DNA from 4 places in the Mesorhizobium sp. B2-5-13 genome. Region 4 is predicted to be linked to each of the others. Evidence: riboswitches for the same ligand, from Rfam matches in the RefSeq annotation. Region 4 holds a riboswitch; each other region holds the start of a gene.
The links. Region 4 has a riboswitch for cobalamin ahead of FJ434_RS24290 (CbtB domain-containing protein). Riboswitches for the same ligand answer to the same signal wherever they lie in the genome.
Positions count from the first base shown of each region.

Region 1 (4,725 bases), on a different contig from region 4:
AGCGCGATGCGGTCCGCAGGCGACGGCACCAGCACGCCGACGCCGCTGAATTCGGCCGCCGCCGCTCGCCGCCAGATCCCTGGTCGTCCTCGTCGCTTTGCTGCGAACCGTCATAGGGCGGATCAAGCCTCGATTTCCAGTGCCGACAGTGGCTTTGAACAGCAGGCCAGGATGAAGCCATCATCGATCTCGTGATCGAGGATGCCGCCATTGTGGCTCATCTCGACGCTGCCGGAGACTTTCTTCACCTTGCAAGTTCCGCACAGGCCGAATTCGCAGGCCGCCGGTATCCGCACGCCCGAAGCACGCGCCGTCTGCAGCACGGTCTGGCCGGCGACACAGTCGGCGTCGACGTCCGAAAGCGCGAAGCGGATCGGCGTTGCGGCTTCGACGGGGACAGCCACACCGTCCTGCGCCGGCGCCGCGAATGGCGCCGGGATTTCCTCAACGGTCGGCGCGGCAAAGCTCTCCTGATGGTACTTTGCCATGTCGAAGCCGGCGGCTTCGAGCATGCCGCGCACGGCGCGCATGAAGGGATCGGGGCCGCAGCAGAAGATTTCGCGTTCGCGGAAATCGGGCGCCAGCAGTGGCAGCCGGATAGCGTCGATGCGGCCCATATGGCCATACCAGCCCTCGCGGCTCGACCGTTCCTCGATCATGAAGCCGAGCGACAGGCCCGGCATGTGGCCGCCGAGCAGCTCCAGCTCCTTGCGGAAGATGATCTCTTCCGGGCGCCGCGCGCAGTTGACGAAGCCGACATCGGTCCATGGCGCGCAGTCGTTCAGCCAGCGCAGCATCGACATCATCGGCGTCACGCCGGAACCGGCCGAGATGAACAGATATTTCGCCGCTGGATGGCTGTGCAGTGAAAAGTCGCCGCCCGGTCCATAGGCCTTGACGTGCGAGCCGGGCGCCAGGTGATCGAACATCCAGCGTGTGCCGATGCTGCCCACCTGCGCCTTCACCGTCACCGCGATCGAGAATGGCCGCGACGGTGACGATGACAGCGTATAGGTGCGCATCAGCGGCCCGTCCGGTGTCGGCAATTCCAGCGTCACGAACTGGCCCGGCTTGTAGCGGAACCAGGTCTGGTTGTCGGAGCGGAAGGTGAAGGTCTTCACGTCGGGCGCCTCGTCGGTGACGCCGGTCACTTCCAGCACCTGCAGCCTGTCGTTCCAGGGCGCCATCTGGTCGAGATGGCGATAGAGGCCGAGGTCCGTCATCGCATTCATCCTCTTGTCCCTTTTGTTCTGCGCATGCCCAAAACCGCCGTCTTTAGCGATATGCCTAGGCAACGCTGCGCAGGGCCGGCCGGGCGCCTTCGGCAAGCCGTGGCCCGATGAAGGACGCGTACCACTCGACGAACTGGATCACGCCGCCCTCATGCAGCTCCGAATAAGGGCCTGGCTCGTAGGCCGGCGACAGGATGCCGAAGGCGTTTTCCTCGACGATGCGGCGATCCTGGTCGTTGGTCTCGGTCCAGACATGGGTGAGTTCTGCGAGATCGTAATCGACGCCCTCGACCGCATCCTTATGCACCAGCCATTTAGTCGTCACCGCCGTTTCCGTGGCGCTGATCGGCAGCACCCGGAAGGTGACGGCGTGGTCGCCCAGGATGTGGTTCCAGGTCGTCGGATAGTGGTAAAGCAGCAACGAACCGATGCGGTTGGTTGAAACGCTGTCGGAAAGATTCCTCTCGACCGCGCGCTTTCCCGTCATCGTGTAGCTGACGGCATCGCGCAGCAGCGGCGCGCGGGTCGCGCGATACTGGCCGGCCGGATCGATGCGGAACTTGCTCGGCAGGCCGGCCGCTTCGCATTTCGCCCAGTGCGCCAGCATCTCCGGATCGCTGTCGGCGCCTTGCACGCCGGTCACCGTCGGTGCTTCCGGGAAGGTCTTGCAGAGTTCGGGATGATTGCCGGCGCAATGATAGCATTCGCGATTGTTTTCCCAGACCAGCTTCCAGTTGCCCTTCTCGATGATGGTGCTTTCGAAGGCGACTTTTGCCTCACGCAGCCGGTGCGGCAAAAGGTAGGGCTCGATCATCGCCCGCATCGGCGCGAAGTCGGCTGGCTCCTTGGCCAGGCAGATGAAGACATAGCCGGCGACGCTTTCGCAGGCGACCGGCTTCAGCCCGAACTGGCTCTTGTCGAACCCATCGGCCATCTGGCGGGCGAACAGCAGCCGGCCGTCGAGCTCGTAGGTCCATTGGTGATAGGGACAGACCAGCTTGGCGGCCGTGCCCTTGTCGGAATTGCAGACGCGGCTGCCGCGATGGCGGCAGGAATTGTGGAAGGCGTTGATCTTGCCCTGCTGATCGCGCACCAGCACGACCGGATAATCGCCGATCTGCACGGTGATGAAGCTGCCCGGCTTGGGCAATTCGCAATCATGGCCGATGAACAGCCAGTCGCGATACCAGATCAACTCCATGTCCAGCTTGAAGTAGTCCGGGTCGGTGTAAAAAGGCTGTTCCAGCGAAAAGCCTTGTCTGCGGCTGCTCAAGAGCCTCAGCATGTCGTTGCGCGCGTCCATGTCCTGTCCTCAGTTTCAAGGACTGAACTGGTGGTGATTGAGGAAGGACTGGGCGCAGATCGGCGAAAAGCCGGACAAACACCATCCGCCTCTTGACCGCCCACCGCGATCAGTCGAGTTCTAGCGATCTCGGGCTGGTTTCCGGGCTCTGGAGTTGTCCTTGCGGACCATCGCGACACCTTCCCAGGCTTTAGCCCAGTGGTCTCCCGTTGCGACTTGAACTCCACCACCGTTGCGGGGGCAGCGCCGGAATCTGACCGGCTTCCCAATTCTCCGCTCCGTCGTCACGCAGCGGCACCTGAGATGCCTGATCTAATCACGACAGGCTTTGCGACATCGGCACGAAAGCGACATCGCATCCATGCGGCGCGACACGCATGCTGGATCGTCATGACAGGCTTGTAGCCGTTGGAATCGCCTTCTGTCGCCAAGCCGCGCCGGCACCGTCTTCGACCCCTTTGCCGGCAGCAAATAGGTTAACAGTTTCAAAAAGTGACTATTAGAGGAGTCTAAAATCGAACTGAACGGTTCGTTTCTGTTGACGGTGCGTGCAAGACGCTGTGAACGCCGAGCCTCCGACACAGTTGGTGATCAGGATGCTGTTTCAAGGTAACCAGCTGATATCACAAGAGAAAATAAGATATGCGGAAAGCGCTGGTACAATTTCAAGTGGTGGAGTCATGGTCCACGCTGAACAACTTCGTGATTGGAAACGGCAAGGGTGCTCTCCCACATCGGGGCTGTCCGAACGACGCGATTTAATCCCAAGACACGCCGCTAGATGGACGGAAAAATACTGGAGTACCAAAAAATGAAAAAGATCATTCTCACTGCCGCCGCCCTTCTGGCTGTTTCCGGCAGCGCCTTCGCTGGTAGCGACAATTACGGTTCGAACGGCGCCAACCAGCCTGCTGCCGCGGTGGACAGCTCGTACACCGCTTCCACCTCCACCAAGACGTCGGAGCCGGGTGCTCAAACGCCTGCTCAGGGCAGCGATCGCAACCTCTTCGGCCGCTAACGGCCTGTCCCCACGGACGGCGGGCTTGCCCGCCGATCCGGTAGAATTCAAGAAATTCAGGAGTGTCTAAAATGAACAAGATCCTTATTGCCGCCGCCGCCGTTCTGGCCATTTCCGGCAGCGCTTTTGCCAGCGACAACTATGGCTCCAACGGTGCCAACCAGCCTGCCGCCGCGGTGGACAACTCGTACACCGCGTCGGTCGACAAGTCGGCTCCTGCCAGCCAGGAGCCCGTCCAGCACGGCGCCGATCGCAACCTGTTCGGCAACAACTAACATCTCTTCAAGCAAGGACGGCGCGCTCAGCCCGCCCCTTGAATTCGAAAAAATCGGAGCACCAAAATGAAAAAGATTGTTCTTACCGCCGTCGCTCTTCTGATTGCCGCTGGCAGCGCCTATGCCGGCAACGACAACGTTGGCGACACCGACATCAACAAGCTGGCGACCGTCAACGTCGACACCTCGCATACGGGCTCGATCCGCAAGAGCGAATCGCCCGTCTACAAGCTGCTCAATTCGTCGGGCGACGTACAGAAGTCCGCCCCTCAGGGCGCAGACCGCAACCTCTTCGGCAACAACTAACCAGCCGTGGTAATATACAAAAGAGAGCGGCGGGCTTGCCCGCCGCTCTCTTTTTGCGTTGTCGAGACAGCTTGTGGTCTCAGGCGGCTTTTGCTTCCGCTTCCTGCAGGGCGAACGACCGTCCATCCGCATCGAAGATATGAAGATCTCCGGCATTGGCGGTCAGCCGCAGCGTCGAGCCGCGCTTGACCTCGACATTGCCCGGCAACTTGGTCACCAGCGGCAGGTCGGCACGGCCGATGTCGATATAGACCAGCTGAACCTCACCGAGCTGCTCGAGATAATCGACCGTCCCCTCGAACAGATAATCGCTACCACTGGCGATCGCGAGATCTTCCGGCCGCACGCCGAAGCTGACCGCCGCTCCCTTTGCCGAAGCAGGCGTCGCGATCGGTACCGTCGCCTTGCGTCCGCCGACATGACTGACGATGGACGGATTGCCCGTCTTGTCGACCGTCGCCGGCAGGATATTCATGGCCGGTGAGCCGATGAACTGGGCGACGAAGAGGTTGCCGGGGTTCTTGTAGAGCTCCATCGGCGTGCCGACCTGCTCGATGTGGCCATCCTTCAGCACGACGATGCGGTCGGCCA
Region 1 is NZ_VFUI01000002.1:180,426-185,150, forward strand. It holds gene FJ434_RS04170 (hypothetical protein) at 1-29, opposite strand, end outside; gene FJ434_RS04175 (hybrid-cluster NAD(P)-dependent oxidoreductase) at 123-1,223, opposite strand; gene FJ434_RS04180 (aromatic ring-hydroxylating dioxygenase subunit alpha) at 1,288-2,535, opposite strand; cobalamin riboswitch at 2,650-2,852, opposite strand; gene FJ434_RS04185 (DUF680 domain-containing protein) at 3,347-3,553, shown strand; gene FJ434_RS04190 (DUF680 domain-containing protein) at 3,625-3,828, shown strand; gene FJ434_RS04195 (DUF680 domain-containing protein) at 3,895-4,134, shown strand; gene ugpC (sn-glycerol-3-phosphate ABC transporter ATP-binding protein UgpC) at 4,214-4,725, opposite strand, start outside.
Region 1: another riboswitch for cobalamin. It lies ahead of FJ434_RS04180 (aromatic ring-hydroxylating dioxygenase subunit alpha); the one in region 4 lies ahead of FJ434_RS24290 (CbtB domain-containing protein).

Region 2 (4,725 bases), on a different contig from region 4:
CGCTGCATCAGTTGGCCGGTCGCCCAGTCGAAATCGTCCTCGGTAAGATTGATCTCCGCCAGCGGGTCGCGATGGTGCGCGTCGAAGCCGGCCGAAATGATGATCAGGTCGGGCGCGAAATTGTCGAGTGCCGGCAGCACACGCGACAGGAAAGCATCGCGAAACACCTCGCTGCCGGTCTGCGGCGCCAGCGGCGCGTTGACGATGTTGCCGGCGCCGGTCTCGTTCTTCGCGCCGGTGCCGGGATAGAGCGGCATCTGGTGCGTCGAGCAATATAGCACCGAGGGATCGTCCCAGAAAATATCCTGCGTGCCGTTGCCGTGGTGCACGTCCCAATCGACGACGGCGACACGCTCCGCGCCATGCTTCTTCTGCGCATAGCGGGCAGCGATAGCCGCAGTGTTGAAGAAGCAGAAGCCCATGGCCGTGTTCTTTTCAGCATGATGGCCAGGCGGCCGGGCGGCGACGAAGACATTGTCGGCGCGGCCCGCAAAGACGTCGTCGACCGCGGCATTGGCGGCGCCGATCGCGGTGATCACCGCCTGCCAGCTCTTCGGGCTGGCGCTGGTGTCGGCGTCGATGCGGGCGAGGCCTTCAGCGGGAATGGCGGCGCGCACGCGCGCGACGAAATCGGCGGGATGCGCATAGAGGATGGTCGCCTCGTCGCCTTGCGGTGCCTCGGCGCGATCAAGCGCGGCAAAAGCTTCGTCGTCGAGCACGCGCTCGATGGCGCGCAAGCGGTCGGGCCGCTCGGGGTGACCTGGCGGGGTGATGTGTTCGAGGAAGATCGGGTGCGTGTAGAGACGAGTGACCATGTCCCCTATCTAGTGCCCCGGCGCCGTGATGGCCATGCGTTGCGGCTTGATCGCTGGGGAAAATCACGGCTGCGTCCATTCATGTCGCTGCGGGCATTGGCCTCGCCGGCGCTTCGGCGTAAGGTCGCCGCCACTGCCTGGTGCCCGCCGGTCTGTTTGTTTTAGCCGCATTCTGCGACGCCAAGTGATTCCACTTGGCTGCAAATGCTCTGGCGGGAGAATCGGGAACACGGTTTGATACCGTGGCGTGCCCAACGCTGTGAGGGGGACCGCGCCGGTAAGTGCCACTGTCGATGACGGGAAGGCACCGGACGCGGGTTGATCCCGAGCCAGAAGACCGGCCTGGCAGGCATCGTCATCCGCATGGTCAGGCGGATGGCATCAGAACGACGTGCGCCCTCCTGGACGCACAAAGTACGCTCTGAGAATTGAACTGCTGCAATCGCAAGGGGACAAGCGATGCCGGAAGCTATGACCGCTCCAACGGCCAATGGATTTGATCAGATCGCGCGCGACGCGGTTTACCGCGCCATGTTCACGCGACGCGACGTCCGCAGCCATTTTACATCGGAAGCGATCGACGACGAGGTGCTGGCGCGGCTGCTGCTTGCCGCCCATCACGCGCCATCGGTCGGCTTCATGCAGCCTTGGAATTTCATCGTCATTCGCGATGCCGCGCGACGGGCGAAGGTGCGCGACCTGTTCCTTGCCGCGCGCGAACAGGAACTGCCGGCAATCGAGGCGGACCGGCGGGCGCTCTACCGCAAGCTCAAGCTCGAAGGCATTTGCGAAAGCGCGCTCAACATCTGTATCACCTGCGACCACGAGCGCTCGAAAGGCTCGCCGCTGGGACGTTGGCACAATCCGGAAATGGATCTCTACAGTACGGTCTGCGCGGTACAGAATTTCTGGCTGGCGGCACGCGCCGAGGGTGTTGGCGTCGGCTGGGTCAGCATCATCGAGGCGCAAGCGCTGAAAAGCCTGCTGTCTATCCCCGACCACGTGACGCCGATCGCCTATCTCTGCGTCGGCCGTGTCTCGGAGTTTGCGCCGAAACCGGACCTCGAAACGCACGGCTGGGGCCGACGGCTGCCGCTGCCCGAATTGATCATGAGCGAGACTTTTTGTGGCCAGGGTGAAGCCTCGCTCAAATCTACGGTGGCCCGCCTCAACACCGTCGTCGCTGCGCCGGCAAACCCTGCCGATCAGCGCGTCGCGCCGGCCGTGCCCCAGCGCGAACCATCGAAGGTGGAGAGCGCCTTGCGCTTGAGTTCCCGGAACTTTGACGAGGCATCGGCCAGCCGTGCGTCCCAGGCGGCATCGGGCACCTGGCCCTCGATGGTCTTGAAATAGACCTGCATCAGGGACGCGATGGCGAAAGGTTCGATGAACGCCGCCTTGAAGGCCCAGGCAAAGACAATGGCCAGAACGAAGGCCCAGCCGGCGAGCTGTCCGGGCATGACGTAAAGAATGGCGGCCGCCGGAGCCAGCATCAGCAGGAAGATGACGAAGGAGACCCCCCACATGATCAACGCCAGCCAGACTGCGTTCTTGACCATGATCTTGCCGTTCTGGGCGTAGAGCACGACGCCTTGCCGTGCGGTCTCGAAGGGTGAGGACGAATTGATGCGGATGTTGTAGCCGAGAATGATCTCGTCGACATAGGTCAGCGACAGGCGGATCACCGTGTTGAGGAACGAGACCAGGCCGCTCAGGCCCGGAATGGGCAGGAAAGCCGCAATTCCGCCCAGCAGGCCGGTGATCGCGCGGATGGCGCCCTTGACCAGCTGGTCGACAACGAAAAGGATGTTCGCTTCGGCAAAACGCTCGGTCACAACCTCTTTCGCGTAGGCGATCTGGTTCTGGCCGTCGGGTATGTCATGGCCGTCGATCAGATGCACCATGACGGCGATATGGCCTGCCTTGACGACGTAGAGGATGTATTCGCGGATCCAGTAGACGGCGATCGAGACGAGGCCGAAGCCAACAATCCCGCCCCACATGGCAAAGGACAACGGCCCATCGGGATCGGTGGAGATATGGCCGACGCCATAGCCGACGGAGGCGCCCGCGCCGGTGGCCATGATATAGGCCAGCGTGATGCCGAAATAGACGATCATGCGAAAGACGATGAAAGGCCAGGTCCGCATCATGATGGACACCGACCTGCCGATATCGAAATCCCACATGCCCCGAATCCCCCAGAGGTGGCTGTGGAGGATGCGCCCAAACCGTCTATTGTCAATTGCGAGCGGTGGCGGAGCCCGATTGCGGTCAGTTTGGCCGCGCTTCCGGCTTCTCGAGCAGGCCTTCGAGCAATTGCTTGAACGCTGCCACCACCTTCCTCGACGTCGCTTCGGGATCGTTCGAATTGGCGATCCGCTGCGCGGCCTGACTGCTCGCTCCGTTGATCAGCCGCGCCGCGGTCTCGGGATCGAGGCCCGGCACGACCACCCCCTCCTCTTGCAGCGCGGTCAGATGATCGGTCATTGAACCGACGCAGGCATTGGCATTCGACCACTGTGCCGGATCGCCCAGCACGGCCGGACCGTCCCGGAACATGATGCGCTGGATTTCCGGCTCCAGCGCCATTTCGATGTAGGTCGTGCATTCGTCGACGAAATGCTGCCAGCGGGTCGGCGCCCTCGACGCGACCTCATTCACCCGCGCGGCCATTTCCGCATCGATTTGCGCGATAACCGCCTGCAGCAGTCCCTTCTTATCGCCGAAGTGATGATAGAGGGCGCCGCGCGTCAGTCCGGCCGATGCGGTGAAATCGTCCATCGACGCTTCGGCATAACCGATGGTGCCAAAGGCTTGGCGCGCCGCGGCGATCAGCTTGGCACGCGTCTCGGCGATCATCTCCTTGCGGGGTCGGTGCATGCTCTGGCCTTATCTACATACGCTCCGTATGCCAATTGACATACGCGACGTATGGTCTATTTGACACTTATACGTCTCGTATGTAATTGTCGAATCGCCCCTTGTCGAGGAACAGGATCATGCAAAACCCCTACTCGGAAATCTTTTGCGCTCCTGGCGCCAGGGGCTTTGCCGCCGCCGGCTTCATGGCGCGCCTGCCGATCGCCATGGCGCCGATCGGCATCGTGGCGATGCTGTCGCAGACGCGTGGCGAATACTGGCTGGCGGGTGCGGTTTCGGCGACATTCGCCTTGGCCAATGCTTTCCTGGCGCCGCAAATATCGAGGTTGGTCGACCGCCTCGGCCAGACGCGGGTTGTCGTCCCCACCACCATCATCTCCGTGCTCGCATTCACGGCCCTGATCGCATCGGCCAATCAGGACTGGCCGATATGGACGCTATTCGTGTCGGCATTGCTGGCCGCGGCGATGCCAAGCATGCCGGCCATGATACGCGCGCGCTGGACCGAGATTTTCCGGGGCCGGCCCGAGATGAACACCGCCTTCGCCTTCGAGTCGGCGGCCGACGAACTGGTCTACATCGCCGGCGCATCGCTGTCGGTTGGTCTGAGCGCCGCGCTATTCCCGGAAGCGGGCGTGCTCGTCAGCACGCTGTTCCTGGCCCTGGGCTCGATAGCCTTCATCCTGCAGCGTTCGACCGAACCGCAAGTGCGACCGGTGGACCATGGCTCAACCGGCTCGGCTATCCGCCTGGGGCCGGTTCAAATCATCACCTTCGCCATGATCTTCATCGGCGCGACTTTCGCGACGACGGAGGTGAGCACAGTGGCGATCACCAAGGAACTCGGCCAGCCAGGCGCCGCAAGTCTCGTCATCGGCGTCTATGCGCTGGGCTCCTTCGTGCTCGGCATCATCATCGGCGCGCTCAACCTGAAAGCACCGCTGCAGCGCCAGCTCGCCATCGCGGTCGCGTTGGTTGCGCTCGGCACACTGCTGCCGCTTACCGCCAGCACCGTGCCCGTGCTCGC
Region 2 is NZ_VFUI01000004.1:51,866-56,590, forward strand. It holds gene FJ434_RS08720 (histone deacetylase family protein) at 1-815, opposite strand, end outside; cobalamin riboswitch at 994-1,176, shown strand; partial or broken gene bluB (5,6-dimethylbenzimidazole synthase) at 1,287-1,904, shown strand; gene FJ434_RS08730 (hypothetical protein) at 2,021-3,004, opposite strand; gene FJ434_RS08735 (TetR/AcrR family transcriptional regulator) at 3,090-3,698, opposite strand; gene FJ434_RS08740 (MFS transporter) at 3,818-4,725, shown strand, end outside.
Region 2: another riboswitch for cobalamin. It lies ahead of bluB (5,6-dimethylbenzimidazole synthase); the one in region 4 lies ahead of FJ434_RS24290 (CbtB domain-containing protein).

Region 3 (4,725 bases), on a different contig from region 4:
ACGAGTTGAATCCGCATTCATAGGCGGACAGCTTCTCGGGGTCCGGGTTGCGGTAGGCTACCAGGAAGGGCGCAGCCAGCAGCGCCAGACCGACCACCAGCGCCACGCCGATAAACAGGACGATGGGCAGGTACGAACTGAGGAGTGCGTTCATGCAGCGGCTTTCCGTTGGCGCCAATCCACGTTGATTACAGCACCGGACCTTAATGCGGAAGCGTGACAGTTTAACCGCTGAACCGTTTTAAGGAGCCTATGCTGCAACGCGGCGAGGGTTAGCGCAGCACTTCCAGTGAAGCAAGTCAAACCTTGTTCAAAACACCGAGCTGGACGGCAATCCGGGAGAAACTGGTCCCATACGCTCCTGTTTGATTTCCTTCGCCATTTACTCCACTTTTCTCTCCTGACAGGGTTGCCGCCAAAACCCTGCTAGCATGGGCTGGAATCACGCCTCGCAACGACGCCAGACAGGTCCATCAGGGACGCATCCGCATGAAGGAAAAGATCTCGCTTGCCGCCGCCCGGCGCATCGCGCTCGCCGCTCAAGGGTTTCTCGATCCCCGCCCCGCCGGTACGCCCGACCGCCGCCACTTCGCCCGCGTTCTGTCCCGCACCGGCCTGCTGCAGATCGATTCCGTCAGTGCGGTGGTTCGTGCCCATTACATGCCGCTCTATTCGCGTCTTGGCCCCTATCCCCTCGCTTTGCTCGACAACGCCGCCGTGACCCGCAAGCGCACGGTCTTCGAATACTGGGCGCATGAGGCCTCGTTCCTGCCGGTCGAGACCTACCCGCTGATGCGCTGGCGCATGCAGCGCGCCGAGCAAGGCGATGAAATGTATCTGGGGCTGGCCAAATGGGGCCGCGAGCACGCCGCCTACATAGAAGAGATCTACCGCGAGGTCGTCCAGCGCGGCCCGGTCGCCGCTTCCGCGCTGGAGGGCCAGAAAGGCTCCGGCGGCTGGTGGGGCTGGAGCCACGCCAAGCATGCCTTCGAATGGCTGTTCTGGGCCGGGCGCATCACCACGGCGCACCGGCGCGGCTTCGAGCGCCTCTACGACGTGCCGGAGCGCGTGCTGCCGCAGGCGATTCTCGACCTGCCAGTACCGGCCGCCGAGGACGCGCATCGTGAATTGCTGCGCATCTCCGCCCGCGCCCACGGCATCGCGACATCAGGCGACCTGCGCGACTATTTTCGACTCTCCCCCGCCGACATGAAAGGCCGGCTGGAGGAACTGGTCGAACTCGGCGAGTTGCTGCCGGTCCGCGTCGAGGGCTGGGACAAGCCGGCTTACCTCTATAGGGACGCGCGATTGCCACGCAAGATCGAGGCCCGCGCCCTGCTGGCGCCGTTCGATCCCGTTGTCTTCGAGCGCTCGCGCTCAGAGCGGCTGTTCAGTTTTCACTACCGGATCGAGATCTACACGCCGGCCGACAAGCGCCAATACGGCTATTATGTCCTGCCCTTCCTGCTCGGCGACAGGATCGTGGCGCGCGTCGACCTCAAGGCAGACCGGCCGGCAAGTGTCCTGCGTGCCCATGCTGCTTACGCCGAGCCCGGCGCACCGCCCGATACCGCCGCTCAGCTCTTCGAGGAATTGAAGCAGATGCAGGGCTGGCTTGGCCTCGAACGCATCGAAGTGACGCCTGCCGGCGACCTGGGCCCGGCGCTGTCCGACATCGCGGTGTCGTAAGCTCGCGTTGACACCGCTGCCCGCAAGAGCCTAAATCGGATCCAGACGGTCTCCTCTCGGCAAAGGGAGGAGCCAAGAGGGAATGCGGTGCGGGATTGAAAATCCCAAATCCGCGGCTGTCCCCGCAACTGTGAGCGAAGAGCCAAGGCCGAAAGCCACTGGGATTGTCCCGGGAAGGCGGCTACCCAAGGCGATGACCCGCGAGCCAGGAGACCTGCCGTCTGGAATGCAAGTATCCGATCGCCCGGCGGGTTTTCCGGGCAAGGAGCCTGATTTGGATCGCGACAGCAGTTTTTCGGCTGAAACAATGGACATTTCGTCCGGCGAGGATGATTCCCTGGCCGGCATCACTGTCATCGTCTGCGCCTCCTGTCGCGACGAGAGCGGCTCCGACGCCCGTCCCCGGGCCGGCGAACTTTTGGCCGAAGATACGCGCCAAGCCGCCTCGGGCGACAACATCCGCATCCGCACCGTCGAATGCCTCGGCAATTGCAAACGTCGACTGAGCGCCGCGATCCTGCGTGACGGCTGCTGGAGCTATGTATTCGGCGATCTGACCACGACTAGCGGCGCCGATCTCGTCACTGGCGCGAAACTCTTCGCCACCTCCAGCGACGGCCTCATTCCCTGGCGGGGCCGGCCCGATAGCCTCAAGCGCGGCCTCGTGGCCCGCATCCCTCCCCTCGACATGCTGAAAGACTTGATATGACCGCATCCGTTTCCCGCGTTCCCTGCACCGTCGTCACCGGCTTCCTCGGCGCCGGCAAGACGACCCTGGTCCGCCATCTCCTGGAAAACGCCGGCGGCAAGCGTATCGCGATCATTGTCAACGAATTTGGTGACATCGGCATCGACGGCGAAATCCTGAAAGGCTGTAGCATCGACACCTGCCCAGAGGAAAACATCGTCGAGTTGGCCAATGGCTGCATCTGCTGCACCGTCGCCGACGATTTCGTGCCGGCGCTCGACCAGATCCTGTCGCTGACGCCGAAGGTCGACCATATCCTGATCGAAACCTCGGGCCTCGCTTTGCCCAAGCCGCTGGTCCAGGCTTTCCAGTGGCCGACAGTGAAGAGCCGGGTGACCGTCGACGGCGTCATCGCCGTGGTCGACGGTCCCGCACTTGCCGAAGGCCGCGTCGCCAACGACATGGACGCCCTGCAGGCGCAGCGCGCCGGGGATGAAAGCCTCGACCATGATGATCCTGTCGAGGAGGTGTTCGAGGATCAGATCGCCTGCGCCGATCTGATCATCCTGTCGAAGAGCGACCTGATGGACGCCGAGGGCTCAGCCCGCGCCCATGCCATCATTGGCGAACACTCCGCCCGCGCAGTGAAGATCGTGCCGACGTCTTATGGCAAGGTCGATCCCTCCGTACTGCTCGGGCTCGGTCTCGCCGTCGAGGACGACATCGAGAACCGAAAATCCCATCATGACGGCGCGTTCGACCACGAGCATGACGACTTCGACACGTTCATCGTCGACATCCCCTCGATCGCCAATCCCGACGAACTGGCAAAACGCGTCGCCGCCGCCGCCGAACAGGAAAACGTGCTGCGGGTGAAAGGCTTCGTCGAGGTCGGTGGCAAGCCGATGCGGCTCCTGCTGCAGGCCGTCGGCCCGCGCGTCAATCATTACTACGACCGGGCCTGGACCGCCGGGGACGACCGCCGCTCGCGCCTCGTCGTCATCGGCCTCAAGGGGCTGAACCGTCCGGCGATCGAACGTATCCTCGCCGGCTGATTTCAGGCACGGGCCGCGATGCACATCCTCACCACGACCTCCGCCTCGCTCGACGACCTCGCCGAGCCTGTCGATCTCCGGCAGGCGCCGGCGGATATCGTGGCCTTATCCTTCACCGACAGCGATCTCGCCGGACTGGCGGCGGCATGGAAGGCCGACGCCGATCGCCTGCCGTCGATGCGGCTCGCCGCACTGCGCGACCTGCGCCATCCCATGTCCGTCGATCTCTGGATCGACAGCGTCGCCCGCCATGCCAAGGTCATCATGGTGCGCATCCTCGGCGGCTACGACTGGTGGCGCTATGGCTGCGACCAGCTCGCGGCAATCGCCCGCGAGCGCGACATAAGACTGGCGCTGCTTCCGGGTGAAAGCCATGACGAGGATCTCAGGCTGATCGAAGCCTCGACGCTGCCGCGCGCCGAACTCGACGGCCTGCTCGGCTATTTCCGCGAGGGCGGCCCGGCCAATATGAGCGCCCTGGTGCACAGGCTGGCAGGCCTGGCTGGACAAGATATGCCCGTCGCCAGTCCGGTCAGCGTGCCGAAAGCTGGTTATTATCAATCTGGATTGGGGGTCGCAGAACAGCCGGACCTTTCAAATGCCAGCACTCCCATCATCCCGATTCTCTTCTACCGATCGATGCTGCTTGCAGCCGATGTCGCCCCGATCGATGCGCTGGCCGAGGCTTTACACTCCCAGGGACTGGCACCGGTCCCGATCTTCGTTTCCAGTCTCAAGGATCCGGTGTCCCTGGCGTTCGTCGAAAATACCATCGCATCGCTGAAACCCGCCGCCATCATCACCGCGACCGCTTTCGCTTCTGGCGCCGAGCCCGGCGTGGAAACCCTGTTCGACCGCGCCGGCGTGCCTGTCTTCCAGGCCATCGTCGCCACCACGCGCCGCGACGTGTGGGAAAACAATCAGCGCGGACTGGCGCCCGCCGACCTTGCCATGCATGTCGTGCTGCCCGAACTCGACGGCCGCATCCTTGCCGGTGCCATCTCTTTCAAGGGCGAGAGCGATGTCGACCCGGCGCTGGGCCACCGCGCCTTGGCCAACCGGCCGGAACTGGATCGTGTTGAGCAAGTGGCTAGCCGCGTAGCGGCCTTCATCCGTTTGCAGCAGACCCCGCGCGCCGAACGCAAGCTTGCGATCCTCATTCCCGATTATCCCAGTGCTCCCGGCCGCACCGGCTATGCGGTCGGACTGGATGTGCCGTCCAGCGTGATCGCCATGCTGCGGGACTTGAGCGAACAGGGCTATGCCGTTGACGCGATACCGCAAACGCCGCGT
Region 3 is NZ_VFUI01000006.1:34,286-39,010, forward strand. It holds gene FJ434_RS12280 (NADH-quinone oxidoreductase subunit A) at 1-154, opposite strand, end outside; gene FJ434_RS12285 (winged helix-turn-helix domain-containing protein) at 490-1,689, shown strand; cobalamin riboswitch at 1,719-1,926, shown strand; gene FJ434_RS12290 (DUF1636 family protein) at 1,964-2,398, shown strand; gene cobW (cobalamin biosynthesis protein CobW) at 2,395-3,432, shown strand; gene cobN (cobaltochelatase subunit CobN) at 3,451-4,725, shown strand, end outside.
Region 3: another riboswitch for cobalamin. It lies ahead of FJ434_RS12290 (DUF1636 family protein); the one in region 4 lies ahead of FJ434_RS24290 (CbtB domain-containing protein).

Region 4 (4,725 bases):
CCGCGCGGCCGCGACAGCAAGTCGGCCAGCCGTCGGCACTCCGCCTCGACGTCGTAATCGGCCAGCATGTGATTGGTCAGCCATAGCGTCAGGCAGTCGACAAGCACCGGCCGATCATCCGGCAAGGCCTCCAGCGCTTCGGCAAGGTCGAGTGACGCATCGATGGTCGACCAGCCCTCACCGCGCCGCGAGCGGTGCACCGCGATGCGCTCGCGCATCTCATCGTCATAGGTTTGCGCCGTGGCGACATACGCCCATGGCGGGGGGAATGCCGTCACCAGGGTTTCGGCGTGCGCGCTCTTTCCGGAGCGCGCGCCACCGATGATGAAAGTCAGCTTGCCGCGATCAGGCAAAGCTGTCGCGCAAGCTGGTCGCCGTGCCGGTGAAGCGCCTGCGCACCACGCCCACGACCGCGCCGAGCACCAGCCAGAACACCAGATTGGTCACCGTCACCGCCACCACGAACTGATGGTGCAGGCCTTCCGGGATAGGCGTCTCGAAACTGTCGGGCTGCGGCGCGCCGACGATATGCGGGACGACGATCAGCAAGACGGCGAAGATGGTCAATGGTAGCGATCTGCGAAACACGATCAGGCCAAGGCCGATAGCGGTCGCCGCGGCCGTTGCCGTCCACCAGATCTGGCGCGCAAGCAGATCGGCCGCCGGCATCGCCGGCAGTTCCGGCTGCAGGCCGAGGCCTGGTGCCAGCGTGAACACGGCAAAGCCGGCCAGCCCCCAGAATACGCCCTGGCGCCAATTGCCGACGCCGCCGGCAAACTCGGAAATCGCGACCAGGACCAGCGCGAAGCCGATGCCGGTGACGATATTGGCAACCACGCTGAAGGCAAAACGCTCGACACCGTCGGCCGGCGCCCAGCCTTCATCTTCCTCCGCCGGTGCCGTGACTGCGGCGGGTGCTGGCGCGGCAGAACTCATCGCATTCCCAGCGGGCGCGACCGTGCTCACCGCATCGTTGCTCGCCGCCGGTGCAGCCGCGTGGTCATGGTGATGGCCGCCGCCGGCCTGTTCGTAGACTTCCGCCTTGAGGATCAGCGGCACTGTCGCATAGGCCTGCATGCAGGCGAGAACGACACCCGCCACGAGCCCCGCGATCGCCGCGACGAACACGACGTTGCGAAACAGATTCATGATGTCAGATCCTCGTTAGTGGCAGGGAAACGCCATCGAGTGGCGATAGTCGTGGGCGGCATTGTGGACCGCATCGATATGCGAGAAACCGACAAAGCCGACGACGAACATGCCGAGCAGCGCCGCGAGCGCGAGCTGCATGAAGCGCGACTGCGAGGAGACGGAGGCGCCGAGGGAGACGGAAGCGGTAGTCATGTCTTGTCCTTTCGCCCTCCACCCGAGGGCATCGAAGTCAGTTTCCTGTCGCCGGCAGGTCTCCTGGCTCGCGGATAAGCGCCCTTCCCCACCTTCCCGAGGAAAACCCTCAGTGGCATATGGAGAGGACTACCGCACACAGTTGCGGGGGCAGCCACGGCATTGGACAGGAATTCCTGCCCGCACCGCATTCCCTCTTGGCTCCAAAAAGGAACCGACGACGTTGGTGACTATAGGGAAATTCGCCGCGCGCGGCAAACCAAATTCCGACAGTCGCCAGCGCAGGAGCGTCGTATCGGCGAAGCCGCTCCATCCCGTCCTGATTGACAAATTTTCTAGTCGGGTGTCGGTTCGCAACCCTCACAGGAAGCCAGCCATGCAGCCCAATGCCAGCGAGCGCGAGCCCTATAACGGCCTGACCCGAACCGAGCAGACGCTGCCGTCATCGGCCTATTGGGACCAGGAGAACTATCAGCGTGATCTCGATGCCATCTGGTACAGAAATTGGCTGCTCGTCTGCCGCGAGACCGACCTTGCCCAGCCTTTGGCATTCCGCACCTTCCGCGTCGGCACGCAGGAAATCCTTGTGCTGCGCGACGACGCCGGCGAGTTGCATGCCTTCCACAACACGTGCCGGCATCGCGGTTCGCAGCTTTGCCAGGAAAGCGAAGGACGCCTGAAGGCGCGGCTGATCACCTGCCCGTACCATGCCTGGTCCTATTCGCTGCGTGGCGATCTGGTGCGTGTACCGTCGAAATCGCTGCCTGACGGCTTCGACAAGGCCGACCACCCGCTTTACCGCGTTGTACTCTCGGTGCGGCGGGGCTTCGTCTTCGTCAATCTTGCTGAAGATGCCGCCGGCTCAGTGCAGTCATCCTTCGACCCGGCCTCCGGCGACCTCGGCAACTGGCCGCTGGACACGCTGGTGTCAGGCCATGTGCTGCGCAAGGTGATGAACTGCAACTGGAAGATTTTCTGGGAAAACTTCAACGAGTGCCTGCACTGCCCGGGCGTCCACAAGGACCTGTCGCGGCTGGTGCCGATCTATGGCCGCGGCCTGATGAGCCGGCATGACGATCCCGAATGGACGCGCCATGCAGACAATGATGCGCCGGAATTCTCCGGCGGCCTGCGCGCCGGGGCTGAAACATGGTCGCGTGATGGGCAGACGCATGGGCCGGTTTTCCCCGGCTTGACGCAGGCGGAACGCACCGCCGGCCAGACCTACGCCACCAGCCTGCCCTCGATGTTCATCGTCGGCCATGTCGACTATGTCAGGACCGTGCGGCTGGTGCCGCTCGGTCCCGAACAGACCGAATTGACCGCCGAATGGCTGTTCGCGCCCGAGGCGCTCGCCGCCACCGATATCGACAACATCGTCGCCTTCGGCACACAGGTGCTGGAGGAGGATGCCGCGATCTGCGAGGTCAACCAGAAGGGCCTGCGCTCGATGCGTCATACAGCCGGCGTGCTGATGCCCGAGGAATATGAGCTGCACCGCTTCCACAATTGGGTGCGCGAGCGCCATGCTGAGCTTTCGCTCTGATTTTTTAGAGGGATTTAGGCAGGTAGCGCCAGGTCATGAGGCCACAAAACGCCGCCAGCAGGCCGAGCGTGACGAACACCGATCCCAATCCGAAGAAGGCCAGCACCACCGAATAGACCAGCGGCGGCGTCAATTCGGAAAAGTCGAGATATGTGCGGTAGACCGCCGCCATCTGCGCGCGTTCATAGGAGCGCACCGAGCGCATGAAGGCGGTCGAGCCCAGCGCGTCGAGCGCGATGGTGAAGAAGGCGCCGCACAACAGGAAGGCGCCGGTCAGCAACGGCTCTGCCGCTCCGACCGTGCCCGCCGCCAGCAGCGACGCCGACATGGCGAAATAGGCAAACGTCATGGTGCGTCGGCCGCCAAAGCGTTTTCCTGCCTTGCCCCAGAAGATCGCCATGAACAGCAGCGCATTGCCGGCCGAGACCAGCAGGCCGCCCGCCAGTTCACCCTCGCCGGTGATCACCATGAACAGCGGTCCATAGACGAAGAACGTCGTCCAGAAGCACGACCGGCCGAAGGCGATCAGCCAGGCGAGCCTGAGCCTTGGCTGCGCCACGAAGCGGCCGATGTTGGCGAGCGGATTTGCCGGCCGCGTCTTGCCCGGGCGGATCGACGGGTTGTCGCCCAGCCGGTAGGTCCAGAACAGCGCCAGCAAAGCCATGGCGAAAACCGCCACCGCGCCATGCGCGGCATAGATGCCGAAATGCGCATAAAGGAAAATGCCAAGCGTCGGCCCGCCCGTCCAGGCAACCATCGACCACGCCATGCGCAGCGATTCGGCCTGCATGAAGTCGGTCTTGCGGATGTGGTCCATGATGTAGAGGTTGAGTGTGATCGACAGCGCACTGGCGCCCATGACGCGGCACAGCATGCCGGCGAGTTGTCCAGCGAGCGTGTGGGTGACGAAGAACAGCGAGCCGATGGCGAGCAGGCAGGCGCCTGCCGTGTAGACCCAGCGCCGCGCGAAGCGGCGGATCAGCATCGGCATGAACAAGGTCACCGAGAGGCCGAGCATGGATACGACGGTGTAGAGGATCGAGACGATCTGCTCGTTGTGGAGTATCTCGTAGGCCTGGATCGGGATGACGCTCGACACCATGGCGCGGGCGAAGGACTCGACCGCGTAGAGCGAGGCGAAGGTGCGCGCATCCGCGGCCTTGAGGGCCGGAAGCCAGATCGGATGGCGCACATGCGTGGACATTGCTTCCCCAAAGCAGAATCGCGGCGTCAAATCTGCCGTGGACATTTCAGGCCCATTAAGAGGAAACCGACGCACACCCGGCAAAAAGCGAAGCCGGTCAAAGGCTTTCCCGCGCTGGCCCAATTCGGCGGCTGGCGCGGGCTCCGCCCCGCGGTCAGGCCAAGGCGACCGGTCTTCTTCTATCCAGTGCAACCGTGATAGTCGTCTTGGAGGGCTGAATCAGATCGCGAGACCATGAGCATCCACACGCCGACCGCACCCGTTCCGCAGCTATCGAAGCGCATCGTTGCCATCGATATTTTGCGCGGCATCGCGCTGATCGCGATGGCAAGCTACCATTTCACCTGGGACCTGGAATTCTTCGGTTACACCGACCCCGGTCTCACCGCCTTCGGCTGGTGGAAGATCTACGCCCGCTGCATCGCCTCGACCTTCCTGTTCCTTGTCGGCGTCAGCCTCTATCTCGCCCATGGCCGACAGATCCGCTGGAACTCCTTCTGGAAACGGTTCGCCATGGTCGCCGGTGCGGCGGTCGCCATCTCGGTCGTCACCCGCATCGCCACGCCTGACGGATTCATTTTTTTCGGCATCCTGCATGAGATCGGGCTCGCCAGCCTTCTTGGCCTCGCCT
Region 4 is NZ_VFUI01000020.1:1,182-5,906, reverse strand. It holds gene cobU (bifunctional adenosylcobinamide kinase/adenosylcobinamide-phosphate guanylyltransferase) at 1-353, opposite strand, end outside; gene FJ434_RS24295 (CbtA family protein) at 346-1,149, opposite strand; gene FJ434_RS24290 (CbtB domain-containing protein) at 1,165-1,344, opposite strand; cobalamin riboswitch at 1,380-1,578, opposite strand; gene FJ434_RS24285 (aromatic ring-hydroxylating dioxygenase subunit alpha) at 1,721-2,890, shown strand; gene FJ434_RS24280 (MFS transporter) at 2,895-4,094, opposite strand; gene FJ434_RS24275 (DUF1624 domain-containing protein) at 4,329-4,725, shown strand, end outside.